2 regions of the Kitasatospora sp. NPDC001119 genome follow, and region 2 is predicted to be linked to the other one. Evidence: riboswitches for the same ligand, from Rfam matches in the RefSeq annotation. Region 2 holds a riboswitch; the other holds the start of a gene.

Region 1 (14,144 bases), on a different contig from region 2:
GCGGCGGCCGAGGCCGGGGAGCCGGAACTGGCCGAGTGGGAGTCCTACGGGCTGGTCGCCCCGGGACCGGACGGCGGCTACGACGGCGAGGCGCTCCAGGTGGCCCGGCTGGTCGCGGAGCTCGGCCGGTACGGGCTGGAGCCCCGGCACCTGCGCGCCATGAAGGCCGCGGCGGACCGCGAGATCGCGCTGGTGGAACAGGTGGTGGCGCCGTTGCGCCGGCACCGGAACCCGCAGACCAGGGCGCACGCGGAGGCCACCGCCCGGGAGCTCGCGACGCTGTCCGTACGGCTGCACGCGGCCATGGTCCAGGCCGGGATGCGGACGCGCGGATAGCGCATGCCGCCCGCGGCGCGCCCTGGCCGCACCGCGCTGACCAGCGGCGTCGGCCCTGCGCTTTCATATCCGGGAGCGGAGCCATAGGGTTGCCTGTGTGAATGAGCTCGACGTCGTGGGTGTCCGAGTGGAGATGCCTTCCAACCAGCCGATCGTGCTGCTGCGGGAGGTCGGGGGAGATCGCTATCTGCCGATCTGGATCGGCCCCGGCGAGGCGACCGCGATCGCCTTCGCCCAGCAGGGCATGACGCCGGTGCGGCCGCTGACGCACGACCTCTTCAAGGACGTCCTGGAGGCGCTCGGCCAGCAGCTCACCGAGGTCCGGATCACCGACCTGCGGGAGGGCGTGTTCTACGCCGAGCTGGTGTTCGCCGGCGGGGTCGAGGTGAGCGCGCGGCCGTCCGACGCCATAGCGCTGGCGCTGCGCACCGGCACGCCGATCTACGGGAGCGAGGAGGTGCTCGCCGAGGCGGGCATCGCGATCCCGGACGAGCAGGAGGACGAGGTCGAGAAGTTCCGCGAGTTCCTCGACCAGGTGTCGCCCGAGGACTTCGGCGGCAGCGGCCCGCAGTAGCGGGGCCCGACCGTGCGGCCTTTCGGCCCATCGTTTTGCCAAAATCCGTCCATCTACCCACACTAGGGGCACGAAAAACCACTCTCCTGAGTGATGTGGTTTGTCTGGCCCGGCGTGGCGATCGTTGACGGGTCATAGGGGACTGCCTACCGTCAGGAGTGGCTGTCCGGGTGGCCGATGCCCGCAGTCGGGTTGCCCGCAGCACAAGTGGACGGAGGCAGGCATGAGCAGCACCGGCGATGACGCGGCCGTGGGAGGCCGGTGCGCCGTGCACATGCCGCGCACCGCTCGCACCGTCACGGATTTCCCCCGGGTCGGCAGGTTCCCGGCCGTACAGGCGGGCCAGCCGGCCATCGAACGGCTGGCCCCGACGTCCGACCTGCTCGGCTTCCGGGGCCCGACGGCCTGTGCGGCGGCCGGCATCACCTACCGTCAGCTGGACTACTGGGCCCGCACCGGACTGCTGGAGCCCAGCGTCCGCACCGCGTACCCGTCGACCAGCCAGCGGCTCTACAGCTTCCGCGACATCCTGCTGCTGAAGATCGTGAAGCGGCTGCTCGACGCGGGTGTCTCGCTGCAGAACATCCGGGTGGCGGTCGCCCACCTCCAGGCCGCCGACCAGGCCGACCTGGCGGGGATGACGCTGATGTGCGACGGCGCGACGGTGTACGAGTGCACGACGCCGCAGCAGGTGGTGGACCTGCTGAAGGGCGGTCAGGGGGTCTTCGGCATCGCGGTCGGAGCGGTCTGGCAGGAGCTGGAGCTCACCCTCGGGCGGCTGCACGCCGAGCGCACCGACACCGGCGAGACGATGGTCGGGCACGACCCGGCCGACGAGCTGGCCCAGCGGCGCAACCGGGCGGTCTGAGCAGGCGTTCGACGGGGCCGCGGGCCCGGACGGGGAACCGTTCGGACCCGCGGCCCCGTCGTGTTCCCCGGTTGACGTGATCGAGGGAGGGCACGTGGGAGTCGGTACCGGCATATCGGGGCTGCTGCGGCGCAGGGCCGGACTGCTGGGGGCCCGGCTGCGGCAGCGGCGGACGCAGCGCAGGGTGTTCCAGGTCGGAACGGTGCTCTGCTCGCTGGCGCTGGCGCCGAGCGCCTGGGTGTGGTTCGCCGCGGGGGACCGGGTGGGCACCGTGGAGAGCGCGCCCGCCGCGCCGGTCGCGGTGGTCTTCGGGGCCGGCCTGTACCAGGGCAAGCCCTCCCCGTACCTGGAGCACCGGCTGGTGGCGGCGGTGGACCTGTACCGGGAGGGGAAGGTGCAGGCGATCCTGGTGACCGGGGACAACGGGCGGGTCGAGTACTCCGAGCCCGACGCGATGTACGACTACCTGACCCGGAACGGCGTTCCCGAGGACCGGGTGGTGCGGGACTACGCGGGCTTCGACACCTGGGACTCCTGCACCCGGGCGCGCCGGATCTTCGGGGTGGACCACGCGGTGCTGGTCAGCCAGGACTTCCACGTCCGCCGGGCGCTGGCGCTGTGCGAGGCGGCGGGGATCCGCTCGTACGCGGTCGGGGTGCCGGAACTGCACGACGCGACCTGGCTGTACGGCGGGCTGCGGGAGGTCGCCGGGGCGGGCAAGGCGGCGGCCAACGCCTGGCTGCGGCCGGACCCGGTGTTCCTCGGACCCCGGGAGGACGGTATCCCGAAGGCGCTGGCGGAGGCCGCGAAGCAGTAGCGACGGGGGCCGGGAGCGGGGCCTCCGGCCCGGTTCGTACGCACTGTCGGACCCGTACGCGATGATCGGCGGGTGCGATCTCTGCCGAGCATCATCCACCTCGACATGGACGCCTTCTTCGCGGCGGTGGAGCAGGCGGCCAAGCCCAGCCTGCGCGGCAAGCCGGTGGTCGTCGGCGGGCTCGGCGGACGCGGGGTGGTCTCCACGGCCTCGTACGAGGCGCGCAGGTTCGGGGTGCACTCGGCGATGCCGATGGCGCAGGCGCGCCGGCTCTGCCCCAACGCGGCCTTCCTGGCGGGGCGGTTCGAGGCCTACCGGCAGAACAGCGAGATCGTGATGGGGCTGCTGCGGCAGCTCTCCCCGCTGGTGCAGCCGCTCAGCCTGGACGAGGCCTTCGTGGACCTGGAGGCCGGCCCGTACGGACCGGCACTGCTGGAGGCGGACCACGAGACCGGCGAACGGCTGGTCCTCGCGCTCGCGGAGGACCTGCGGGCGGACATCCAGCGGTCGACCGGGCTGACCGGCTCGGTCGGGGCGGCCGGGTCCAAGCTGATGGCCAAGATCGCCTCCGAGCAGGCCAAGCCGGACGGACTGGTCATGATCGAGCCCGGGCAGGAGCGGGCCGTGCTCGGCCCGATGCCGGTGCGGGCGCTGCCCGGGATCGGGCCGGCCACCGAACAGGTGCTGCGCCGGGCCGGGCTGAGCACGGTGGCCGACCTCGCGGAGGCGGGGGAGGCGGAGCTGGTGCAGCTGGTCGGGCGGGCTCACGGCGCCGGGATCTTCCAGATGTCCATAGGGCTGGACGAGCGGCCGGTGATCGCCGACCAGGACGCCAAGTCCGTGTCGGTGGAGGACACCTACGAGGTGGACCTGGCCGACCGGGAACGGGTGCTGCGCGAGGTGGAGGCCCTGGCCGGCCGGTGCGTACGGCGGCTGCGGGCGGCCGGGCGCTCGGGGCGGACGGTGGTGCTCAAGGTCCGGCGGTTCGACTTCTCGACGCTGACCCGCTCGGAGACGCTCGGCGGGCCCACCGACGACGAGGCGGTGATCACCGCGACCGCGCGCCGGCTGGCCGAGCAGGTGGAGATCACCGGCGGGGTCCGGCTGCTCGGCGTGGGCGTCGCCCAACTCGCCGACTACACCCAGGAGGACCTGTTCGCCCAGGCGCTGCGGGAGGAGGCCGCGGAGCACGCGGAGGCGGCGGCCGAGGCCGAGGAGGCCGAGGCGGAGCCGGAGGCCGTCGTGGTGCGGCGGTGGGTGCCCGGACAGGACGTCCGGCACGAGGAGTTCGGTCCGGGCTGGGTGCAGGGCAGCGGCGTCGGGAGGGTCACCGTACGGTTCGAGACGCCGTGGGACGGGCCGGGGCGGGTACGGACCTTCGCGGTGGACGACCCGGCGCTCGAACCGTCCCGGCCGCTGCCGCTGCGCCGGGACGAGGGGCCGGACGAGGGGCCGGACGGTGTGTCGGAGGGGAACGGCGGGCCGGGGGAAGGAGCCTGAAACGCGAAGCGGCCCCACCCGGTGGGGGAGTACCGGGTGGGGCCGATCACCGTGCCGGACCCCGTGCGTTCGTGATGCCCTCACGATGTACGGGGACCGGGCCCCGCGCCCTGTCCCTGAGCGCGGGGGCCGGACGCCTCGTCAGGCGTCGGTCTTGACCAGCTCGGGGCTGGAGTCCTGCTGGGCCGAGCCGCCGACGACCGTCGCGGTGGCGGCCGACTTGGTGCCGCGGATCAGGAACGGGACGACACCGGCGACGACGCAGACCACGGCCGCGGTCCAGAACGCGTGCTTGTAGGCGTCCAGGGTGGGCAGCGACAGCGGGATCTGCGGCGGCAGCTTCATGGTGTCGCCGGTCAGGATGGCGGCCATGACGGCGGTGCCGATCGCGCCACCGACCGTGCGCAGCACGGAGTTCATGCCGTTGGCGATACCGCTCTGCTCGACCGGGACGGCGCCGTTGATGTAGGCCGGCATCGCGGCGAAGGCGAGGCCGACACCGAGACCGAAGATCGCCGAGGCGGTGTAGATGTCGCCCTCGTGCCCGTGGCGCACGGCCAGGTAGGCCATCGCGATGGCGCCGAGGACGCCACCGAGGACCAGCGGCAGGCGCGGGCCGCGACGGGCGATCAGCAGGGCGCCGACCGGGGCGGCGACCATCGAGCCGATCGCGGACGGCAGCAGCAGGAGGCCAGCGTGCAGCACGCTGGCGGTGAAGCCGTAGTGGGTCAGCTTCTCCGGGGTCTGGGCGAAGTTGCTGATGACCATGAAGGAGCCGTACATGCCGAAGCCGATGAGCAGGCCGGCCACGTTGGTGAAGGCGACGGCCGGACGGGCCATCATCTTCATGTCCACCAGCGGGTGCGCGACCTTGGTCTCGATGATCCCCCAGATCAGGGCGACCACGGCGGCGACGGCGAACAGGCCGAGCGTCTTGTTGGAGGTCCAGCCCCAGTGGTTGCCCTGGCTGACCGCGACCAGCAGCGCGGAGAGCCAGCCGGCCAGGGTGAGGGCACCCAGCGGGTCGGCGCCGCCCTCCTTGTCGGTCACCGGGTCGGTCGGGACGCGGAAGGCGACCAGGGCGATCGCGATCAGGCCGAAGACCAGGCCCATCCAGAAGATCGACTTGTAGTTCCAGTGCTCCAGCAGGAGACCGGTCGCGACCAGGCCGAGGCCGGAGCCGACGCCCATCGAGGCGCTGATGGCGGCGACGCCGCCGGTCACCTTCTGCTTGGGCAGCTCGTCACGGACGATGCTGATCGCCAGCGGCAGGACGCCACCGCCGGCGCCCTGGAGGACACGGGCGACGACCAGCCAGGTGAAGGAGTGGGTGCTGACCGCCAGCGCCGAACCGGCGACCAGGCCGGCCAGCGAGATCAGCAGCATCGGCTTGCGGCCCCGGAGGTCGCCGAAGCGGCCCAGGAGGGGAGTCAGCACGGCTGCGGAGAGCAGGTTGGCGGTCATCAGCCAGGTGACGCTGGACGCGGAGACGTGCAGTTCCTTGGCCAGCGAGGGCAGGATCGGGACGACCGCGGTCTGCACCACGCTGAACGACAGCATCGCCAGGATGAGGGCCGGCAGGACCCGGGCGCTGCTCTGCTTCTCGGCCGCGGTGGTGGGCTGTGGTGCCTCACTCACGGTTGCTTCCTCCCGTACATAGTGAATGAACTGAAGTAACCATGCAGGGAGATACTTCAGAGTGTCAAATATCGAGTGGTTAAGTTTTGGCAAAGGTGAACGGTCGGGTACGTGACAAGGGCCGTGGTGGGGGTGGCGGGGGCGGGGAGGGGCGTCTGCGGTGGGTGTGCGAGAGGGGCCCCGGACGGTGTCCGGGGCCCCTCTTCGCGGGTGGTGTCAGACGAGCGGGCGCAGTGCGGCCGGGCGGGGTGAGTCGGTGGCGGGGGGTGAGGCGGGGGGCGGGGTCGAGCCGGCCGGGGAGGTGTTCTGGGTGGCGGTGGTGTCGTGGACCTCGACGTGCTCGCGGCGGAGCTCCTCCCGGACCACCTCCTCCGTCGTGTAGCGCTCGACGACCAGGCGGACCCGCTCGACGGGCGCGAGGTACTTGCGGACCACCGCGCGCTCCTCGCGGAGGGTGACCTCCTCGACGGCCTCGGCGATGTCCTTCTCGCTGAGCGTGGCGCGCTCGGCGTCGCTGACCGGCATCCGCTCGACCCGGACGCGCTCGTGGACCACCGGGATGCGGCGCTCGACCTGTTCGGTCGTCACGTACTTGCGCAGCTTCGCGGTGCCGAGGGTGTGCCACTCGGTGGTGACCTCCAGCCGCTCCTCGCGGCAGGTGATCTCGACCGGGCCGCTGGGGGCGGACGGGGCGCCGTCGGCGTGCGCGGCGCCGACGGTCGCCGCCGGGGCGGGCGTAGACGCGGGGGCGGGCTGCGACTGCGGCCTCGGCTCCACGGTGGGTGCGACGGGGGCGGCCGCCGGGGTGGCGGTGGTGGCCTCGGGGGTGCTGAGCATCCGCATGTCGGCCTCCGGGGCGGTTCTGGTGCTGTCGGCGACCGCGGCGGTGACGGCGGCGGTGGGCGGGGCGGTGGCGACGGGGGCTCTGGCCGGGGCGGGCTCGGGAACGGGCTCGGGGGAGCGCTCGGGGGTGTGGAACGTGAGCGACTTCGCCGGGGCCGCCGCGGTCGTCGTGGCGGCGGCGGCCGCCGCCGTGGTGCCGAAGTCGAGGTCGGCCTGCCTGGGCCGGCTCCCGTTCTCGTGGCTCGGGCGGCCGTCCATCGGGGTGTCGAGCCCGTAGTAGCGGTACAGCTGGAGCTCCTGGGCGGGGGACAGGTGCTGGCCGACGCCGAAGTCCGGCGACTCCTTCACCAGCGACTTGTCGTACGGCACCCGGAGCTCGTCGCCGGCGAACTCGCTCGTGGTCAGCGGGACGAAGGCGTCCCGACCGAAGATGCCGGTCCGGACCGCGGCCCACTCGGGCCGGCCGGTGGCGTCGTCCAGGTAGACCTCGTCGACCGTGCCGATCTTGTCTCCGTTGCGGTCGACGGCCTTGTGACCGATGAGGTCCCGGGGGTCGATGTCGGTCTGCACTCTTTCCTCCCGTGCGCTGAGCTTGCGGAACTCCCGCAGGAAGGCGGCCGGAGCACCCGTTCCGTCCGCCACTTCACACCAAAAGCCATGAATCGGACGGACGCGAGCGGGGTGCGCCGGACGGGCTGCGCGCTGGACCGTCCGGGGGACGCGCGTAGACCCCGAACGACCTGACGCACCCGTGATCGGGGGGCCTCCCGCTGGTACCCTGGGCGACGACCGCAGAGCCCGCTCGGGAGAGTCTCCGACTGCGAAAGCCGCTGGTCGGAGCGCCGAAGGAGCAACTCCTCCCCGGAATCTCTCAGGCATCCGTACCGTGTGGGGTAGGTCACTCTGGAAAGCAGGGCAGGAGCGTCGGCGCGGAAGCCGGCGATCACCACCCTCACCGACGGTGCAAGCCGACGGAGCGCCCACAGCGCCCCGTGCGGGTGAAGCTCTCAGGTCCCGATGACAGAGGGGGAGGCCTGTCGGGTCCGCCCGCCCAGGTTCGTCCGCTGTCCGCAGCGGCGAGGCCGGCCGGCGTGCGTACCCCCGCCGGTCCGTGACCAGGAGGCCTCGACCACCATGAACGCCCAGCCGAACGCGGGACGCCCCACCGGCGCCTCGACCCTCACCGAGCTTGAGCTGGCCAGCCCCTTCGAGAACCGCCACATCGGCCCCGACGCCGCCGCGCAGGAGAAGATGCTGGCGTCCGTCGGCTACGGCTCGCTGGACGAGCTCGCCGCCACCGCGGTGCCCGAGGCGATCCGCTCCATCACCGCCCTGGACCTGCCCGCGGGCCGGACCGAGGCCCAGGTCCTCGCCGAGCTGCGCGAGCTGGCCGGCCGCAACCAGGTGCTCCAGCCGATGATCGGCCTGGGCTACTACGGCACCTTCACCCCGCCGGTGATCCTGCGCAACGTCATGGAGAACCCGGCCTGGTACACCGCCTACACCCCGTACCAGCCGGAGATCTCGCAGGGCCGCCTGGAGGCGCTGCTCAACTTCCAGACCCTGGTCTCCGACCTGACCGGCCTGCCGACCTCCGGCTCCTCGCTGCTGGACGAGGGCACCGCGGCCGCCGAGGCGATGGCGCTGGCCCGCCGCGTCACCAAGGTCAAGGGCGGCGTCTTCCTGGTCGACGCCGAGACCCTGCCGCAGACCGTCGCGGTGATCAACACCCGTGCCGTGCCGACCGGTGTCGAGGTCGTCGTCGCCGACCTGTCCGAGGGCATCCCGGCCGAGATCGTCGAGCGCGGCGTCTTCGGCGTGCTGCTCCAGTACCCGGGCGCCACCGGTGTGGTCCGCGACCTCACCGCGGTGATCGAGCAGGCGCACGGCCTGGGCGCGATCGTCGCCGTCGCCGCCGACCTGCTCGCGCTGACCCTGCTCAAGTCCCCGGGTTCGCTGGGCGCCGACATCGCCTGCGGCACCTCGCAGCGCTTCGGCGTGCCGATGGGCTTCGGCGGCCCGCACGCCGGCTACCTGTCGGTGCGCGCCGAGTTCGCCCGCTCGCTGCCCGGCCGCCTGGTCGGCGTCTCCGTCGACGTCGACGGCAACCGCGCCTACCGCCTGGCGCTGCAGACCCGCGAGCAGCACATCCGCCGCGAGAAGGCCACCAGCAACATCTGCACCGCCCAGGTGCTGCTCGCCGTGATGGCCTCGATGTACGCCGTCTACCACGGCCCCGACGGCCTGGCCGACATCGCCCGCCGCACCCACCGCTACGCCACCGCCCTCGCCGAGGGCCTGCGGGCCGGCGGCGTCGAGCTGCTGCACGGCGAGTTCTTCGACACCGTCACCGCCGTCGTCCCGGGCCGCGCCGCCGAGATCGCCGCCGCCGCCCGCGCCAACGGCATCAACGTCCACCAGGACGGCGCGGACCGGATCTCCGTCTCCACCGACGAGACCACCACCCGCGAGCACCTGGCCGGCGTCTGGGCCGCGTTCGGCGTCCCCGCCGTCGAGGTCGCCGAGGCCGCCGACGCGCTGCCCGCCGCGCTGCTGCGCGAGGACGAGTACCTGACCCACCCGGTCTTCCACAGCCACCGCTCGGAGACCGCCATGCTGCGCTACCTGCGCCGCCTGTCGGACCGGGACTACGCGCTGGACCGCGGCATGATCCCGCTGGGCTCCTGCACCATGAAGCTCAACGCGACCACCGAGATGGAGGCGGTGACCTGGCCGGAGTTCGGCCAGCTGCACCCCTTCGCGCCGATCGACCAGGCCCAGGGCTTCCTGACCCTGATCCGCCAGCTGGAGCAGCAGCTGGTCGAGGTGACCGGCTACGACGCCGTGTCGATCCAGCCGAACGCGGGCTCGCAGGGCGAGCTGGCCGGTCTGCTGGCCGTGCGCGCCTACCACCACGCCAACGGCGACACCCAGCGCGACGTCTGCCTGATCCCGTCCTCGGCGCACGGCACCAACGCGGCCTCCGCGGTGATGGCCGGCATGCGCGTGGTCGTGGTGAAGACCCTGGTCGACGGCGACGTGGACGTCGAGGACCTGAAGGCGAAGATCGAGCAGCACCGCGACAACCTCGCCGTGCTGATGGTCACCTACCCGTCCACCCACGGCGTGTACGAGACCCAGATCACCGACATCTGCGCCCTGGTGCACGAGGCCGGCGGCCAGGTGTACGTGGACGGCGCCAACCTGAACGCCCTGGTCGGCTTGGCCAAGCCGGGCAAGTTCGGCGCGGACGTCTCGCACCTGAACCTGCACAAGACCTTCTGCATCCCGCACGGCGGTGGCGGCCCGGGCGTCGGCCCGGTCGCGGTGCGCGCCCACCTGGCGCCGTACCTGCCGAACCACCCGCTGCAGCCGGAGGCCGGCCCGGCCACCGGCGTGGGCCCGATCTCGGCCGCGCCGTGGGGCTCGGCGGCCATCCTGCCGATCTCCTGGGCGTACGTCCGGCTGATGGGCGGCGAGGGCCTCAAGCACGCGACCCAGGTCGCGGTGCTGAACGCCAACTACATCGCCAAGCGCCTGGCGCCGCACTTCCCGGTGCTCTACACCGGTCCGGGCGGGCTGGTCGCGCACGAGTGCATCATCGACCTGCGCCCGCTGACCAAGGAGACGGGCGTGACGGTGGACGACATCGCCAAGCGCCTGATCGACTACGGCTTCCACGCGCCGACGATGTCCTTCCCGGTGGCCGGCACGCTGATGATCGAGCCGACCGAGTCCGAGGACCTGCACGAGATCGACCGCTTCTGCGACGCGATGATCACCATCCGGGCCGAGGTCGACAAGGTCGGCTCGGGCGAGTGGGCGGCCGACGACAACCCGCTGCGCAACGCCCCGCACACCGCCGCCACGCTGGCCGGCGACTGGGCGCACGGCTACTCGCGGCAGGAGGCGGTCTTCCCGGCGGGCGTGAACCCGGCGGACAAGTACTGGCCGCCGGTGAGCCGGATCGACGGCGCGTACGGCGACCGCAACCTGGTCTGCTCCTGCCCGCCGCTGGACGAGTACGGCGTCTGACCCGACCGGGCCCAGGTGGTCCGGGTCGGACGGCAGGGCCCCGGCGGAGTTCTCCGCCGGGGCCCTGCCCGTCTGCGCTGGTCGGCGGCTGCCCCCGCCGTACGGTCGGACCGGGTGGTCAGGCCGCGTGGGCGACGGGGCGGCGCGGGGCGATCACCCGGCCGTCGGGCAGCAGTTCGCCGGTGTCCTCGAACAGGACGACGCCGTTGCAGAGCAGGCTCCAGCCCTGCTCCGGGTGACGGGCCACCGATACGGCCGCCTCGCGGTCCTCGGACTCGGCCGTCGGGCACTCAGGACGGTGCTGGCACATGCGTACCCTCGCTTCGCTCTGCGATCCTCCCCGTGGTGCGGTCGCCGGAGGTGGTGCCGTCCGGGGCCGCCGCGGTGGTCGGATCCTGTCCGCGCGCCGGCCAAGTGTGGGCCGGCGCCCAAGTGGGTAGGACAGGGGGTCCTTCCACGCTGGTTCCCAGTGTCGGCATCCCGGGAGCCGCGCGCAGGGATTTCGTGACATGCGCCACAACTCCCGGGTAGAGATCACCCGTTCAGGTGGGGCCGACGGGAAAAGGCGCACCGGTGGGTCAGTCGGGACATGGCCCGTTGGGGCCATGCCGAATGGCCCGGACGGGTGGTCACCGTTTGGGTGAGGGTTTGGGAGCGGGCGCGCGGGCGCGGTCGAGGGCCGCCGGGCGGGTGGGCCCGGCGGCCCGTGGGGCGTCGGCGGGTCAGGAGGTGCCGAGCAGCAGCGGTCCGGCGAGCGGGGCGCGTGCGAGCAGCGGCAGCAGTTCGGCGGCGGGCCGGGCGCGGTGCGCGGCGACGCCGAGCGGGGCCGGGGCCAGGGGGATCAGGAGGTCGCCGTCCGGGTCGGCGTCGGGGTTGTGCAGCCAGAGCGCCGTGGCGTACTGGCCGGGGAAGGTCAGCAGCCGGGGCTGCCGGCGGGTCCGGGAGCCCTGGGCGAGCTGCCAGGCCTCGCGCAGCGCCCGGACCGTCGAGTCGAGGTAGGGGCCGGCGGTGAAGTGGGAGAAGCTGTGGCCCTCGGCGCTCTGCACCACCTCGGCGGCGGCGGCCACCTCGGCGCCGTCCTTGATCAGGAAGCGCCAGCCGGTGCGGCGGGCGGCCGGCAGCTCCGGGCGCGGGCCGTTCAGGACGTGCACCGCGAGCGGGTGGGCGGGGAGCAGTGGGCCGGTCGGATGGCGCAGTGCTGCGGCGGCGGGCTGGCGCAGCGCGGTCTCCGAGTCGAGCGCGCCCAGGATGGCGCGCAGGGCGCTCGGCGGGGGCTGGGGGGTTTGCAGAGTCATGGCGGGGTCCGCCTCTCCAAGCGAGATCGGCGTGCGAGTGCGGCATACCGGCGTGGCGGGGCGACGCGTCGTCGGTGACGGGGCCGGGCCGTGTCCGGTTGTGCAGGATCGCGGTGCCGGCGCGGTCGCCGCCTCGACGAGGGCTTTCGGGGCGAGGCGGACCGGCCGGAGCGCTGTGCGAATTCGAACAGGTGCGCAGGGTGATCTGTTTATCACAGGCTGTGGTGTCGGGCAAGTCCACAGTTCGTCTGATTTTCCGTCAGATGCCTTGCATTGCAAGCCAGTACGCACGTTCGGGTATCGATCTTCGCGGTGGGCATCATGCTTGCACGGTCGGTCGACCGGGTGCTCGACGGGGTGGCTCTGGAGGAGGGGACCGTGGGCGAGAAGGTCGTGGCGACTCGGGCGGAACTGGCGGACCGGCAGCTCTACCGGCGCAAGCTCCACACGTGTCTGGACGTGCTCGGACGGATGATCCGGGAGGACCGCTTCGACCGGCCGCGGGCGGTGATGGGCCTGGAGATCGAGCTCAACCTGGCCGACGAGCAGGGCCTGCCGGCCATGAACAACGCGCAGGTGCTGAGCGCGATCGGCTCCAGCGACTTCCAGACCGAACTGGGCCGTTTCAACATCGAGGTCAACATCACGCCGCACCGGCTCTGCGGGCACGTGTTCGAGGAGCTGCGCGAGGAGATCGACACCGGGCTGCGCTACGCCGACCGGCAGGCGGCCGAGGCGGGCGCCCGGATCGTCATGGTGGGCATCCTGCCGACCCTGGAGCACGCCCACACCGGGCTGGACGCGATGAGCCACAACCAGCGGTACAGCCTGCTCAGCGACCAGATCCTGGCCGCCCGCGGGGAGGACATCGCGCTGGACATCGAGGGCGTCGAGCACCTCCAGCTGGAGTCGATCACCATGGTGGCCGAGGCCGCCGCCACCTCGCTCCAACTGCACCTCCAGGTGACCCCGCAGCGGTTCTCCTCGGTGTGGAACGCGGCCCAGGCGATCTGCGGGCCGCAGCTCGCGCTCGGCGCCAACTCGCCCTTCCTGTTCGGGCGGGAGCTGTGGCGGGAGACCCGTCCGGTGCTCTTCCAACAGGCCTGTGACACCCGTACGGCGGAGCTCAAGGCCCAGGGCGTGCGCCCGATCACCTGGTTCGGCGAGCGCTGGGTGGACTCGGCGTACGACCTGTTCGAGGAGAACCTGCGGTACTTCCCCGCGCTGCTGCCGATCTGCGACGACGAGGACCCGATGAAGGTGCTGGCCTCCGGCGGCGCGCCCAGGCTCGCCGAGATGCGGCTGCACAACGGCACCATCTACCGCTGGAACCGCCCGGTGTACGACATCGCGGGCGGGGTGGCGCACCTGAGGGTGGAGAACCGGGCGCTGCCGGCCGGGCCGACGGTCGCCGACACGCTCGCCAACGCGGCCTTCTACTACGGGCTGGTGCGGGTGCTGGCCGAGCAGCCCCGGCCGATCTGGACCCGGCTGCCGTTCGAGCGGGCGGACGAGAACTTCCAGCAGGGCGCCCGGTACGGCATCGACGCGGTGTTCCAGTGGCCGCGCTCGGGGCGGGCCGGGCGCGGCGGCGGGCTGCAGACCGTGTCCGCGGTCGACCTGGTACTCAACGAGCTGCTGCCGATGGCCTACCAGGGGCTGGACGAGTGGGGCGTGGAGCCCGCCGACCGGGACCGCTACCTGGGCATCATCGAGCAGCGCTGCCTGCGCCGCACCAACGGCGCGTCCTGGCAGACCGCGACCTTCCACCGGCTGCGCGAGCAGTACGGGATGGACCGGCCGGCCGCGCTCGCGGCGATGACCAGGCGCTACGCCGAACTCATGCGCGGCGGCGAGCCGGTGCACACCTGGCCGGTGGGCTGAGCCCTCCCCGTCGGGGCGGTCCGGCGGCTGTGTCAGGATGATCGCTCCGGCGGTCGGCCGACGGCCGGAGCGACCGCCCGTCCGCTGGAGCCCCCGTGACCACCGTCCCGACCGCGCCGGAGACCGCGAATCCCACCCGTCGGCTGTTCGGCGCGGAGCTGCTGATCGTCCTCGGCCTCTCGCTCGGGGCCAGCGGGATCAGCGCGCTGATCAGCTTCACCGGCTCGCTCACCGAACCGCTCAAGCTCGGCCAGCAGGTCGCCACGCTGAACGGCTCGCGGGCGCCCGGGCGGCCCTGGCTGGACCTGGTGTGGCAGCTGTACTACATCGGGCGCGGGCTGATGCCGGTGGTGC
Region 2 (14,144 bases):
GGACGGCGTAGATCTCCCGGTCCCAGCGCAGCAGCGAGGGGATCTCCCCGGCGAGTATGTCGCGGATCACGCCGCCGCCAGCCGCGGTCACCATGCCGAGCGCGATCGCGGCGACGGCGCCGAGCCCGAAGTCGTGGGCCTTGGCGGTGCCGGTCACGCAGAACAGCCCGAGCCCGAGGGCGTCCAGGGTCTGCACCGCCCGGTTGATCCGCTCGACCTCCGGGTGCAGGAAGAACACCACCAGGGCGGCGCCCAGCGGGGTCACGAAGTAGCCGAGGTTGGTGAACGCGGCGACCGGGGTCGCGCCGATCACCAGGTCGCGCATCACGCCGCCGCCGAGGGCGGTGACCTCGGCCAGCACACAGATGCCGAAGATGTCCATGTTCTTGCGGACGGCGAGCAGGCCCCCGGAGAGGGCGAAGACGAAGATGCCGACGAGGTCCAGCGACTGCTGGACGTCGGTCGGGAAGAGCTGGGATGTCACCGTCCATGTGTACCCGATGTGCACGGATGTGCCGGTGAACGTCCGTTCTCCGGATGCGAACGCACCGCCGGAAGGGTGCCGGACGGCTTGCGCGCCGTCCGGCCGGAGCGGCTCGGCTAGCCTCCGCCTGTGAAGCTCGTGAAGCCCAGGTCGGCCCCGGCGTCACCGCCGGAACCGTCGAAGTCGCCGCCGGAACCGCCCGCCTCCGCCAGGCTCGGCTGGCTCGACGCGCTGCGCGGCGTCGCCGCCCTCGCCGTCGCCATGCACCACTTCGGTCTGCTCGGCAAGATCCCCCACGCGGACCGGGTGCCGCGCCAGCTGGACCTCGGCTTCTTCGGCGTGATGCTGTTCTTCCTGGTCAGCGGGTACATCATCCCGGCGTCGCTGGAACGGCGCGGCGACGTCCGGGCGTTCTGGACCGGACGGCTCTTCCGCATCTACCCCGCGGTGGCCGTCACGATCGTGGTGAGCCTGCTGGTGCTGCCCCGCGGCGGCCAGATCGTCCAGAGCTTCCCCTTCGACCACCCGGTGCTGTCGCTCGCCGCCAACGGCCTGCTGCTCCAGGACCTGGTGGGGGTGCCCAGCGCCATCGGCGTGATGTGGTCGCTCACCTACGAGATGGTCTTCTACTACTTCGTGTGCGCGCTGTTCGTCCGGGGGTGGCACCGGAACAGCGCGCCGATCGCGGTCGGCTTCGCGTCCGTCGCCCTGCTGCTCGGCACCTGGCTGCCGATCGGCGGGATCTCGGTGGACCTGGCGGCCACCAGGCACCTGGTGGCGGTGGCCGGGATCGTGGTGCTGATGGCGATGGCGTGCATCGCCACCGCCCGCCCGGACCTGACCCGTTGGGGCGCGCTGCTGCTCGGCGGCCTGGGCCTGGTCCTGATCACGGTGAACAACCGGAGCACCGGCTTCGAGACCATGCTGATCTTCGCGACGATGTTCGCCGGCACCGTGCTGTACCGGCTGGAGCACGGCCTGCTCGACCGGCTCCCGGCCCTGCTCTGCTGCGCCTTCGTGGTCGTCGCCGGCGTCACGGTCGGCTACCTGTACAACCGGGACACCGCGCTCTGGCACACCTGGACCCCTTCGTGGCAGTCCTTCTCCCTCGCCTACCTGGCCGCCTGGGCCCTGTTCGCGGCGGCCATGCTGCTGCGCCGGCGCCGCTTCCCGCGCTGGCTGAGCGGGCTCGGCACGATCAGCTTCTCGGTCTACCTGCTGCACGGGCCGCTGATGTACTTCGTCGGCTGGAGGCTCCAGGGCTACCCGCCGATCGTCGGGCCGACGGGGCAGGCCGCGCTCACCCTCGGCTACCTGGGGGCGCTCGTGGCGCTCTCCTACCTGTCGTACCGGCTGGTCGAGATCCCGTTCCAGCGCCTCGGCCGCCGGGTGGTCCGGGCGCTGGACCGCCGCTTCCCGGCCCCCGCCCCGGGCCCGCGCGAACCGGCGCCGAGGCCCGAAGCGGTGCCGGCCGCGGGCGTCTGAGGCGCCCGGACGCCTGGGACGCGGACGCCGAAGAGGCCGCCCGCCCCGGGGGTCCGGGGCGGGCGGCCTCTCGCGTCCGTGCGGGGACCTCAGGCCTTGGCGTCCGCCGGAGCGTTCCCCGGAGCGTTCTCGGGGGCGTTCTCGGGGAAGTGGCACGCCACCTGGTGCCCGGTCTCGAGCACCGCCAGCGGAGGCTCCTGGCTCGCGCACACATCCTGCGCCTTCCAGCACCGGGTGCGGAAGCGGCAGCCGCTGGGCGGGTTGATCGGCGAGGGGACGTCGCCCTTGAGCAGGATCCGGTCGCGGCCCGCGCGCTGGCGGCGGCGCGGGTCCGGGACGGGCACGGCGGACATCAGCGCGTTGGTGTACGGGTGCATCGGGCTGCGGTAGAGCGAGTCCCGGTCGGCGATCTCCACGATCTTGCCGAGGTACATCACCGCGACCCGGTCCGAGACGTGCCGGACCACCGAGAGGTCGTGCGCGATGATCAGGTAGGTCAGCCCGAGCTCCTGCTGGAGGTCGTCCAGCAGGTTGACCACCTGCGCCTGGATCGACACGTCCAGCGCGGAGACCGGCTCGTCCGCGATGATCATCTTCGGCTTCAGCGCGAGCGCCCGGGCGATGCCGATGCGCTGGCGCTGGCCGCCGGAGAACTCGTGCGGGTAGCGGTTGTAGTGCTCGGGGCTGAGCCCGCACAGCTCCAGCAGCTCCTGGACGGCCTTCTTGAGGCCGCCCTCGGGCACCGCGTTCTGGAGCCGGAACGGCGCGCCGACGATGGTGCCGACGGTGTGCCGGGGGTTCAGCGAGGAGTACGGGTCCTGGAAGATCATCTGGATGTCGCGGCGCAGCGGCCGCATCGCCCCGACGCTCAGGTGGCTGATGTCGGTGCCCTCGAACTCGATGGTCCCGCCGGTCGGTTCGTCGAGCCGGGTGACCAGTCGGCCCATGGTCGACTTGCCGCAGCCGGACTCGCCCACGACGCCCAGCGTCTCGCCGGCGTTGACGGTGAAGTCGATGCCGTCGACGGCCCGCACCGCGCCGGTCTGGCGCCGCAGCAGCCCGCCGCGGATCGGGAAGTGCCGGGTCAGGCCGGCCACCTTCAGCAGCGGCTCACGGCCGGGGGCGGGTGCCGACCGCGGGGTCGGAGCCGCCTGAGTGTCCGTCATCGGTTCTCTCCAGAAAGGTGGTACGAGGCCGGGCTCACAGCCGGGGCGCGATCTCTTCGGCGAAGATGCGGTGCCGCTCGCCGGCCGCCAGGTGGCAGGCCGCGAAGTGCCCGGGCACGGCCTCGGCCAGTGCCGGGACCTCGCTCGTGGAGCGCCCGTCGGTCAGGGCGGCGTACGGGCAGCGCGGGTGGAAGGCGCAGCCGGACGGCACGTTGATCAGGCTGGGCGGGGTGCCCTTGACCGGCACCAGCCGGTCCTGGAGTTCCCGGTCCAGTCGCGGCATCGAGCCCAGCAGGCCCCAGGTGTACGGGTGTTCGGGCGCGTCGAAGAGGGTCTCGGCCGGGCCGCGCTCGACGCACTTGCCGCCGTACATGACCAGGATGTCGTCGGCCAGTTCGGCGACCACCCCGAGGTCGTGGGTGATGATGATGACCGCGGAGCCGAACTCCTCCTGGAGGTCGCGGATGAGGTCCAGGATCTGCGCCTGGACGGTGACGTCCAGGGCGGTGGTGGGCTCGTCGGCGATCAGCAGCGAGGGGTCGTTGACCAGCGCCATGGCGATCATGGCGCGCTGGCGCATGCCGCCGGAGAACTGGTGCGGGTAGTCGTCCACCCGGCGGTCCGGCTGCGGGATGCCGACCCGGTCGAGCATCTCGACCGCGCGGGTCCGGGCCTGCTTCTTGGTGGCCTGGGGGTGGTGCACCCGGTAGGCCTCGACGATCTGCTGCCCCACCGTGTAGTAGGGGTGCATCGCGGTCAGCGGGTCCTGGAAGATCATCGCCAGTTCGCGGCCGCGCAGTTGGCGCACCCGGTCCGGGCCGGCCGCGATCAGGTCCTCGCCGTTCAGCCGGATCTCGCCGCTGATCCGGGCCCGCTTGGAGCGGTGCAGGCCCATGATGCCGAGCGAGGTGACGGACTTGCCGGAGCCGGACTCGCCGACGATGCCGAGGGTGCGCCCCTTGTGCAGGTCGAAGCTGACCCCGTCCACCGAGCGGACCAGGCCGTCGTCGGTGTCGAAGTGGATCCGCAGGTCGCGCACGGAGAGGAAGGGGTCGCCGGCCGGGGCGGGAGCGGCCGCCGGGTCCTTCTGGAGGTCGGTCACGAGAGCCTCACCCGGGGGTCGACGAGGGCGTACAGGAGGTCGACCACGAGGTTGCAGGCGACGATGAAGAAGGCGGCGAGCAGGGTGACGCCGAGGATCTTGGGCAGGTCGTTGTCGGAGATCGCCTGGACGGCGAACTGGCCGACGCCCTGGAGCGAGAAGACCTGCTCGGTGATCAGCGCGCCGCCGAGCAGCAGCCCGAGGTCCATGCCGAAGATCGTGACGATCGGGGTGAGCGCGGCGCGCAGCCCGTGCCGGGCGACGACCTTGCGCTCGACCAGGCCCTTGGCCCGGGCGGTGCGGATGTAGTCCTCGCTCATGGTCTCCAGCATCCCGGCGCGGGTGAGCCGGGCGTAGAGCGCGGAGTAGAGGAAGGCCAGCGAGATCCAGGGCAGGATCAGGTTGCGGGCCCACATCAGCGGGTCGTCGGTGAAGTCGACGTAGTGCAGGTTGTCCAGGATCGGCCACTCGTAGCTGAACAGCGTGAGCAGCAGCGCGCCGGTGAAGAAGACCGGCAGCGAGACGCCGGCGAGCGCGACGCCCATGGAGAGCCGGTCGAAGATCGACCGCGGCTTCAGGGCGGAGACGACGCCGGTGGCGACGCCGGAGACCAGCCAGAGCACGGCCGCACCGGCGGCGAGCGAGATGGTGATCGGGATCCGCTTGGTCAGCTCGGGCCAGACCTCCAGGTGGTTCTTGAAGGAGTAGCCGAAGCAGGGCACGTGACAGGTGGCCGGTTCCGGTCCGAAGTGGTACTCGGCGCCGCTGACCAGCCCCTTCAGGAAGTTCCAGTACTGGGTGTACAGCGGCTGGTCGAGGCCGAGGTTCTGCTTGACCGCCGCGATCGCGTCCGGCGACGGGTTCTTCCCGATGTACTGGGCGGCCAGTTGGTCGGCCGTCTCGCCCGCGAGGCGCGGGAGCAGGAAGAAGATCGCGAAGGTGACCGCGCTGACGACCAGCAGCAAAATCGCCGCCGCGAAGATCCTGCGGATGATGTAGGCAAACACAGTTGGGCGGCTCCGGCGGCCGCCGCCGTCCGGGATCTTCCGGACGGCGGCGGGCGCCGCTGCCTTCACCTGCCTTCAGGGATGCGGAGCCAGGCTCTTACTTGACGCCGATGTTCAGGTAGTCGTACTCGCCCGAGAACGCCGAGGTGGAGACCACGTTGGTGGCGTTGTCCGGGCGGTACAGGAAGACCTTGAAGTAGGTCAGCGGGACGTAGACCGCCTGGTCCATGACCTTCTTGTCGACGTCGCCGTAGATCTTCTCGCGGGCCGTCTTGTCGGGGTTGATCGCGGCGTCGTCGAGCAGCTTGTTGACCGCGGGGTTGTCCAGCTGGGCCAGGTTGTTGTTGCCGGACGGCTTGATGGTGCGGCCGTCGACGATCTGCTGGAGGAAGCCGTAGCCGGTCGGCCAGTCGGCGCCCCACTGCATCATCATCAGGCCGATGTTGTGCTCGGCCGCGAACTGCGGGGAGCCGGCGCTGTCCTGGAGGTACTTGCCCTGCGGGTACTGCTGGATCTCGGCGTTGATGCCGACCTTCTTCAGCGCGGCCTGGATCGAGGTGGCCGCGGCGACCTCGGTGGCGCGCTCGGTGCGGGCGGAGAGGACGGTGTTGATGCCGCCCTCCTTGCCGCAGGCCTTCAGGGCCTCCTTGGCCTTGGCCTCGTCGCCCTTGTTGTCCTTGGTCTCGTACGTGTTGAAGTCCTGGTGGCCCGGGATGTCCGGCGGGAGCACCGTGTTGGCGATCTGGCCGCGGATCGGGCCGCCGAGGGCGGTCTGCACCGAGACCTTGTCGACCGCGTACTGCACGGCCTTGCGGCACTCGATGTTGTCGAACGGCGCGAGCTTGGAGTTGATCGCCATGTAGACCAGGCGGCCGCCGTAGGCGTTGTCGGTGCTGGCCTTCAGCTTCTGGTTCTGGAGGATCTGCGCCTGGGTCTGCGGGTCGACGCCGCCGCCCACCAGGTCGACCTGGGCGTTGCCGGCCAGCAGGTCCTTGTCGATGGTGGACTGGTCGATGTTCATCCGGAGCACGATCTTGTCCGCGAGCTGCTTGCGGATCGGGTCGGTGCTCGCGTCCCAGTTGGTGTTCGGGACCAGGACGGCCTGCTTGCCGTCCTCGTAGGACTCGAACTTGTAGGAGCCCGAGGAGACGATCTTCTTCACGTACTCCGAGCCGGTGTCCTTGGCCTGCGGGACCGGCGCGGTCTGCGGGGCGCTGACCAGGTAGTCGAAGTCGGCGAAGGGCTGCTTCAGGTGGAAGACCACCGTGGTGTCGTCGGGCGTCTCGATCGAGTCGAGGCCGCCCTCCTTGTCCTTGTACGGACCGGCGTACGGCGTGGCGTTGTCGACCAGCAGGTCGTGGAAGTAGACCGGGCCGTTGGAGTTCACGTCCAGCGCGTAGTTCGAGCGCTCGACGGCGTACTTGACGTCCTTCGAGGAGATCGGGGTGCCGTCGTCGTACTTCAGGCCCTTGCGCAGCTTGTACGTCCAGGTCAGGCCGTCCGCGCTGACCTGGCCCATCGACTCGGCGAGGTCGGGGACGAGCTTGTTGCCCTCCTCGCCCGGCGCCGGGTTGAAGGTGGTCAGCGGACGGGCGTACAGGCGCGAGAAGTTGTAGATGTACGCGTAGTACGTGTTGCCCGGGTCGAGCGAGTCCGGGGTGCCCTTCATCTCGTAGGTGACCGTCCCGCCCTTCTTGTCCGAGGCGTTGACGATGCCCTTGGTGGCGGCGTTGGCGCCGGAGCCGCCTCCGGTGCCGGAGGACGAGGCGGAACCGGTGTCCTTCGACGAGCTGGTGCAACCGGTCACGACCAGGACGGCGGCGGCTGCGGCCGCGGTCAGGGCGACGGTACGGGACCTACGCATGGGTGAGATCAACCCCTTGGGGATGGGAGGCGGTGAAGGAGAGCCTTGACGGCGCATCACATGATGCGTGGTCATGTGCGGCGGGATCAGTTGCTCTTGGGATCGAGGGCGTCGCGAAGACCGTCGCCGAGCAGGTTGAAGGCGAGCACGGTGACGAAGATCGCCAGACCGGGGACCACCATGTACTGGGGGTCCACCTGGTAGTACCGGATCGCGTCCTGGAGCATCCCGCCCCAGGAGGCCTGCGGCGGCTGGATGCCGACGCCGAGGAAGCTCAGCCCCGCCTCGAAGAGGATGTTGGTCGGGATCAGCAGGGTCGAGTAGACCAGGATCGGACCGACCAGGTTGGGCAGCAGCTCCTTGAACAGGATGAACGGGCCGCGGGCGCCGAGGCTGCGGGCCGCGTGGACGAACTCCCGCTCGCGCAGCGAGAGCGTCTGGCCGCGCACGATCCGGCCCATGTAGGGCCAGTTGAAGAAGCCGATCACGAAGATCAGCACCAGCATGTGCAGCGGCAGGCCGTGCAGGCCGAAGGCTCCGCCCTGGAGCGAGGTCGAGATCGCGATGGCGAAGAGCAGCAGCGGGAAGGCCAGGAAGACGTCCATCACCCGGCTGATCACGGTGTCCACCCAGCCGCCGTAGTAGCCGGCCATGATGCCGAGCACGGTGCCGATGGTGTTGGACAGCAGGGTCGCGCCGAAGGCGACCAGCAGGGAGACCCAGGAGCCCTCGATGACGCGGGTGAGCAGGTCACGGCCCTGCAGCGGGTCGATGCCGAGCGGGTGTTCGAGGCTCATGCCGCCCCAGTCGCCGAACGGCAGACCGCCGAGGTCGGCGTCCAGCAGGTCCTGGTGGAGGGCGTCCGGGTCGAGCCCGAACATCGACTCGATCGGCTTGGCCAGCACGGCGAGCATGATCAGCAGGATCACCACGACGCCGCCGGCGACGGCGGCCTTGTCCCGCTTGAAGCGGGTCCAGGCGATCTGGCCGAGGGAGCGGCCCTCGATCTTCTTGGCCGGTCCGGCGGCGGCTGCTGCCTCCGGCTCGTTCCCGGCGGTGGTCACGGATGTCATGGTCAGTTGGTCCCCTCGCCGACGGTGGCCGGCCCACGGGTGCCGGTCGCCGTCTTCGGCGGTGCGGCTGCGGACGTGCGGAGGTGCTTAGGAGGAGCGGGTGTTGACGGCAGTGCGTCGTGCACAGGCACTGCCACCACGCGGGATGGGCGTCGCGTGGACGGGCTTGTCGGCGTGCGCGCTCACCTTTGTGGGGTTCCAGCACGCGCGGTGCGTTGCGCAGAACTCTCTGCCATCCGAACTGGCTTGCGCCAGCCCTGACAACCGACAGATGCCCAACTGTGATCTGCGTGCATGCACCTCCCCGATCTTCGGCATATACCTCTTCACATGGCTGTAACTGCCATGTCAAGATGACCGGGCCGCACATCCGGAAATTCGTCCGGAAAGCATCGAAGCCGACTTGACGGACAATCAAGTCGGCTTCGGAGAATGGGTTTTGGGATTCAGCGCCCGGGGTAGCCGGGCCACGGCCGCTGCGGCTGCTGCTGCCAGCCCTGCGCCGGCGGCTGGGTGCCGTACGCGTAGCCCGGCATCGACTGCCCGGGGTACGGCGGCGGGGGCACCGGCGGGTACGGGCCGGTCGGCGGGCGACCCGCCTCCCGGTCGAAGAACGGCCGCGCGTTGGCGCGCATCCACAGCGCCACCGGGTCGTACTCGTCCGACATCGCCACCGTGGACACCGCGAGCCCCTCCGGGGCCACCGCGATCGCGCGCTGCATCAGCGCCCGCACCGCCTCCACCGCCGGCGGCGAACTCTCGTAGAGGTCAAGGCCGATGGCCAGGTACGGCTCCCCCACCGCGGGCTGCACCCAGGCCCGGCGCAGTGCCCGGACCGCGCGCACCTCGGCGGCCTGCCGCTCCAGCAGCGCGAAGAACGGCTGGGCGTTCAACTGCGGCTCGCTGAGCTTCAACGGCCCGGCCGGCAGCCGGTCCAGGCCCGCGGCGACCCGCCGGAGGTCCGCCCAGGGCACCCCGACGCCGCCGCCGGGGGCGTGCGGGTTGAGCCACAGGCCCCAGCGGGTGCGGTACAGCGAGGCCGCGATCTCCCGGCCGGAGACGACCTCGTGGGCCCGCGCCCAGCCGGAGGCGGTCAGCTGCTCGGGCGAGGTGACGGCCGGCGCGTAGCCGTGGCCGCTGATCTCCATGTTCCCGTACTGCGCGTCCGGGCTGCCCGGCGTGCCGTGCCACAGCAGCATCCAGACCCGGCCGTCCGCCAGCGCGTGCAGCAGCCGCTCGTACGCGTCGTAGCGCTCCGGCGCGACGTCGCGCAGGGCGCGCTCCAACGCGCCGGGATCAGCTCCCGGGCGCCCGGCCGGTGCCTGGCCCCAGGGCCCCGGCACACCGCCCGCTCCCGTTCCCGCACTCATGCGCCCACCTCGCCGCGCCTCTTTCCCTCAACCCGCCGACCCGTCGGCCGTCTGCACGCACCCTATGGCGCGGCACCGGCCACCGCCACGGCGACGTGCCTCTGATCCGGACCCGCTCACGCCCGCGTGTGGAAAGGCAGTACCCGGGTGAGCAGCCACTCGACCACCGGGTCGTCGGCGAGGTCGAGCAGTACGAGGTGGACGCCCCCGGGCAGCGGCGCGGTTCCCAGCGCTCGCCCGAGTGCCTCGTTCACCGCGGCCGGGTCGGCCGGGGCCGCCGGGTCCAACTGGACGCCCACGAACATCACGGTCGGTTCGCCCTCGATGCTGGCCAGCGCCCTGCGGGCGGTCAACACACCGGGCAGCGCCGACAGTTCGCTCCGGCAGGCGGCCAGGAAGTGCTCCGGGTCCTCGCCCGGCACCGGCTCGCGCAGCGCCACCCGGCCGCCGGTCGGCTCCGCGGCGCCCTCGGCCTGCTCCCAGCGGTCCTCGCGCGGGCCGCGGCGCAGCTCGGCGACCCCCTGCGGCGGCACCGGGAGGCCCACCGGCGCGTCCGGGTTCACCGCGATGCCGAGGCCCAGCGGCAGTCCGCGGGCGAACTCCCACACCGGCGCGATCGCGAAGGCCATCCCCGGCGCCTGCTGGAGGAACACCTCCTGCGAAGAGAACACCGGCACGTACGGGTCGCCGCCCAGCTCGATGGTCGGCAGGTCGAGCGCCTGGCCCTGCGGGTCGGCCCCGGCCGGCAGCGGCACCCACACCTGGCTGCGCGCCAGCACCTCGAACACCCGTGGGGTCGCGCCCGGGTCGCCCAGGGCCGCGGTCAGCACCTGCTCCAGTTCGTTGGCCGGCCAGGAGCCGCCCGCCGGCGCCTCCTCCGGTCCGCCCCACCCCTGCTGCTGCTCCACCGGGTACCCCATGCGCCGCCGATTCCGCCCTCTGCCGTCGGCCGCCCACTGCCGCACCGACGCGCAGCAGTCTAGAGGCGTGCGGGGGGTGCGGTCAGGACTCGTGTTCGGGTCCCGCGCGGTGTGACCGGGTCCCCCCTCCCCTCGTCGTCCGGGACGTGCCATGATGTGCCCGTCCGACGGCATGCGCCGCGGGCCCCCACAACTCCATACCGGCCGCTCGAACCCGCGCGGGAGAGCCCGGAGTGCCGCTCAGGCACAGCCGGCGCCGAAGGAGCAAGTCCTCCCCGGAATCTCTCAGGCACCCCTACCGCACGGGTTAGGCACATCTGGAAAGCGGCGCCCGGCCCTGTCGTGCGCCCACCCACGGTGCAAGCCGTCATGCTGTCCCCCAAGCTGGAAACGGCTGCGGGCGGCGGGGCGGTGAAGCTCTCAGGTTCGACGACAGATGGGGAGACCCACGCCGCCGCATGCCCGCGCGCAGGGTCGGCCCCCAGCGGGTCCGGTCCGGTGCGTGCACCCCTGAGTGCCCCGACCGAGGAGTTCCTGGCCATGTCGTCCCTCCGCCTGACCGCGCTCGACGCGCTGCACCGCGCCCTCGGCGCGACCATGACCGACTTCGCCGGCTGGGACATGCCGCTGCGCTACGGCAGCGAGCGCGAGGAGCACCTCGCCGTCCGCACCAAGGCCGGCCTGTTCGACCTCTCGCACATGGGCGAGATCACCGTCACCGGCCCGCAGGCCGGCGAGATGCTGGACCACGCCCTGGTCGGCTTCGTCTCCGCGCTGGGCGAGCTGCGCGCCCGCTACACCATGATCTGCGCCGAGGACGGCGGCATCCTGGACGACCTGATCGTCTACCGCCTGCGCGAGGACGCCTTCCTGGTCGTCGCCAACGCCTCCAACGCCCAGCTGGTCCTCGACGAGCTGATCGCCCGTGCCAAGGGCTTCGACGCCGTCGTCACCGACGACCGCGACACCTACGCGCTGATCGCCGTCCAGGGCCCGGAGGCCACCGGCATCCTGGCCGACACCACCGACGCCGACCTGCCCGGCCTGAAGTACTACGCGATCCTCCCAGCCTTCGTGGCCGACCGCGAGGTGCTGCTCGCCCGCACCGGCTACACCGGCGAGGACGGCTTCGAGATCTTCTGCCACCCGGCCGACGCCGAGCCGGTCTGGCAGGCGCTGACCGCCGCCGGCGCGGACCGCGGCCTGGTCCCCTGCGGCCTGTCCTGCCGCGACACGCTGCGCCTGGAGGCCGGCATGCCGCTGTACGGGCACGAGCTGTCCACCGACCTGACCCCGTTCGACGCCGGCCTGGGCCGGGTCGTCCGCTTCGACAAGACCACCAACGAGGGCGCCTTCGTCGGCCGCAAGGCCCTGGAGGCGGCCGCCGCCGCGGCCGAGACCAACCCGCCGAAGGTGCTGGTCGGCCTGGTCTCCGACGGCAAGCGGGTGCCGCGCGCCGAGTACACCGTGGTCTCCACCGAGGGCGAGCCGATCGGCCGGATCACCTCCGGCGCGCCGTCCCCGACCCTGGGGCAGCCGATCGCGATGGCCTACGTCGACGCCGCCCACGCCGCCCCCGGCACCACCGTCGCGGTGGACGTGCGCGGCAAGCACGAGCCCGTCAGGGTCGTGGCGCTGCCGTTCTACAAGCGCGCCCGCTGACCCCTCGCACGCCCCCCGTTTTCCCATACGCGCACGTCGCAGCCGTCCGCGCGGCGGCCCGCTTCGTCGTACCCGCTTCCCATCCTGGAGAATGACGCCATGAGCAACCCCCAGCACCTTCAGTACACCAAGGAGCACGAGTGGCTGACGGCCGCCGTGGACGGTGTCTCCACGATCGGTATCACCAAGCACGCCGCGGACGCGCTCGGTGACATCGTCTACGTGCAGCTGCCCGAGGTCGGCGAGACCGTGACCGCCGGCGAGACCTGTGGCGAGCTGGAGTCCACCAAGTCGGTCAGCGACCTGTTCTCCCCGGTGACCGGCGAGGTCACCGAGGTCAACCCGGACGTCCTGGACAACAACGCCCTCGTCAACAGCGACCCCTTCGAGGGCGGCTGGCTGTTCAAGGTGCGCGTCGAGGCCACCGACGAGCTGCTCAGCGCCGACGAGTACGACGCGCTCACCAACCCCCAGGGCTGAGCCCCCGACGGGACGGGCCGCCGCACCGCGGTCCGTCCCGCCCTGGCCCCTTTCCCTCCTCCTCCCGGGAAGACCACACCATGACTGTTCTCAACCAGTCCCTGCACGCCCTCGACCCGGAGATCGCCGCCGCGGTCGACGCCGAGCTGCACCGCCAGCAGACCACCCTGGAGATGATCGCCTCCGAGAACTTCGCCCCGGTGGCGGTCATGGAGGCCCAGGGCTCGGTGCTCACCAACAAGTACGCGGAGGGCTACCCCGGCCGCCGCTACTACGGTGGCTGCGAGCACGTCGACGTGGTCGAGCAGATCGCGATCGACCGCATCAAGGCCCTGTTCGGGGCCGAGCACGCCAACGTCCAGCCGCACTCCGGCGCGCAGGCCAACGCCGCCGCGATGTTCGCGCTGATCCAGCCGGGCGACACCATCCTGGGCCTGAGCCTGGCCCACGGCGGTCACCTGACCCACGGCATGAAGATCAACTTCTCCGGCAAGCTCTACAACGTGGCCGCGTACCACGTGGACGAGAAGACCGGCCAGGTCGACATGGCCGAGGTCGAGCGCCTCGCCAAGGAGCACCAGCCGAAGCTGATCATCGCCGGCTGGTCCGCCTACCCGCGCCAGCTCGACTTCGCCGCGTTCCGCCGGATCGCCGACGAGGTCGGCGCGCTGCTCATGGTGGACATGGCGCACTTCGCCGGCCTGGTGGCCGCCGGGCTGCACCCGAACCCGGTGCCCTACGCGGACGTGGTCACCACCACGACCCACAAGACCCTGGGCGGCCCGCGCGGCGGCGTCATCCTGTCCAAGGCCGAGTTCGCCAAGAAGATCAACTCCGCGGTCTTCCCCGGCCAGCAGGGCGGCCCGCTGGAGCACGTGATCGCCGGCAAGGCGGTCGCCTTCAAGGTCGCGGCCTCCGAGGAGTTCAAGGAGCGCCAGCAGCGCACCCTGGACGGCGCCCGCATCCTCGCCGAGCGCCTGCTCCAGGCCGACGTGGCCGAGGCCGGCGCCAGCGTGCTCTCCGGCGGCACCGACGTCCACCTGGTCCTGGTCGACCTGCGCAACAGCCAGCTCGACGGCCAGCAGGCCGAGGACCGGCTGCACGAGGTCGGCATCACCGTCAACCGCAACGCCATCCCGAACGACCCGCGCCCGCCGATGGTCACCTCGGGCCTGCGCATCGGCACCCCGGCCCTGGCCACCCGCGGCTTCCAGGCCGAGGACTTCCGCGAGGTCGCCGACATCATCGCCGAGGCGCTCAAGCCCGCCTTCGACGAGACCGTCGCCGACGCGCTGAAGGCCCGGGTCTCCGCCCTGGCCGCGAAGTACCCGCTCTACCCGAACCTCTGATCACTCCGGTGATCGTTCGGGCGGGGTGACCGGCCTCACCCCTCCGGCGTACCAGGCACCCCGGGGCACCGCGCACACTGGAAGTGCGCGCGGTGCCCCGTCCCGTGTCGGCCCCTCCCTGCCCGCAAGTCCTTCCACGCGACCAGACAAGGACGTCCCCCGTGGCCATCAGCGTCTTCGAC

The links. Region 2 has a riboswitch for glycine ahead of gcvT (glycine cleavage system aminomethyltransferase GcvT). Riboswitches for the same ligand answer to the same signal wherever they lie in the genome.
Region 1: it holds a riboswitch for glycine, as region 2 does, so the genes downstream of both, gcvP (aminomethyl-transferring glycine dehydrogenase) here and gcvT (glycine cleavage system aminomethyltransferase GcvT) in region 2, are expected to answer to the same signal.

What each region holds. Positions count from the first base shown of each region.
Region 1 covers NZ_JBSFKI010000009.1:244,968-259,111, reverse strand. The annotation lists gene ftsR (transcriptional regulator FtsR) at 1-336, shown strand, start outside; gene ACWDD9_RS14330 (bifunctional nuclease family protein) at 434-910, shown strand; gene ACWDD9_RS14325 (MerR family transcriptional regulator) at 1,134-1,778, shown strand; gene ACWDD9_RS14320 (SanA/YdcF family protein) at 1,873-2,595, shown strand; gene ACWDD9_RS14315 (DNA polymerase IV) at 2,668-4,095, shown strand; gene ACWDD9_RS14310 (MFS transporter) at 4,237-5,733, opposite strand; gene ACWDD9_RS14305 (PRC and DUF2382 domain-containing protein) at 5,950-7,218, opposite strand; glycine riboswitch at 7,370-7,473, shown strand; glycine riboswitch at 7,475-7,607, shown strand; gene gcvP (aminomethyl-transferring glycine dehydrogenase) at 7,711-10,611, shown strand; gene ACWDD9_RS14295 (DUF5999 family protein) at 10,730-10,921, opposite strand; gene ACWDD9_RS14290 (hypothetical protein) at 11,334-11,906, opposite strand; gene ACWDD9_RS14285 (glutamate--cysteine ligase family protein) at 12,285-13,790, shown strand; gene ACWDD9_RS14280 (CPBP family intramembrane glutamic endopeptidase) at 13,886-14,144, shown strand, end outside.
Region 2 covers NZ_JBSFKI010000043.1:8,836-22,979, reverse strand. The annotation lists gene ACWDD9_RS36385 (trimeric intracellular cation channel family protein) at 1-484, opposite strand, end outside; gene ACWDD9_RS36380 (acyltransferase family protein) at 614-1,969, shown strand; gene ACWDD9_RS36375 (ABC transporter ATP-binding protein) at 2,059-3,135, opposite strand; gene ACWDD9_RS36370 (ABC transporter ATP-binding protein) at 3,170-4,237, opposite strand; gene ACWDD9_RS36365 (ABC transporter permease) at 4,234-5,244, opposite strand; gene ACWDD9_RS36360 (ABC transporter substrate-binding protein) at 5,342-7,108, opposite strand; gene ACWDD9_RS36355 (ABC transporter permease) at 7,195-8,181, opposite strand; gene ACWDD9_RS36350 (enhanced serine sensitivity protein SseB C-terminal domain-containing protein) at 8,628-9,551, opposite strand; gene ACWDD9_RS36345 (enhanced serine sensitivity protein SseB C-terminal domain-containing protein) at 9,668-10,471, opposite strand; glycine riboswitch at 10,681-10,782, shown strand; gene gcvT (glycine cleavage system aminomethyltransferase GcvT) at 11,012-12,133, shown strand; gene gcvH (glycine cleavage system protein GcvH) at 12,233-12,613, shown strand; gene glyA (serine hydroxymethyltransferase) at 12,694-13,962, shown strand; gene ACWDD9_RS36325 (L-serine ammonia-lyase) at 14,124-14,144, shown strand, end outside.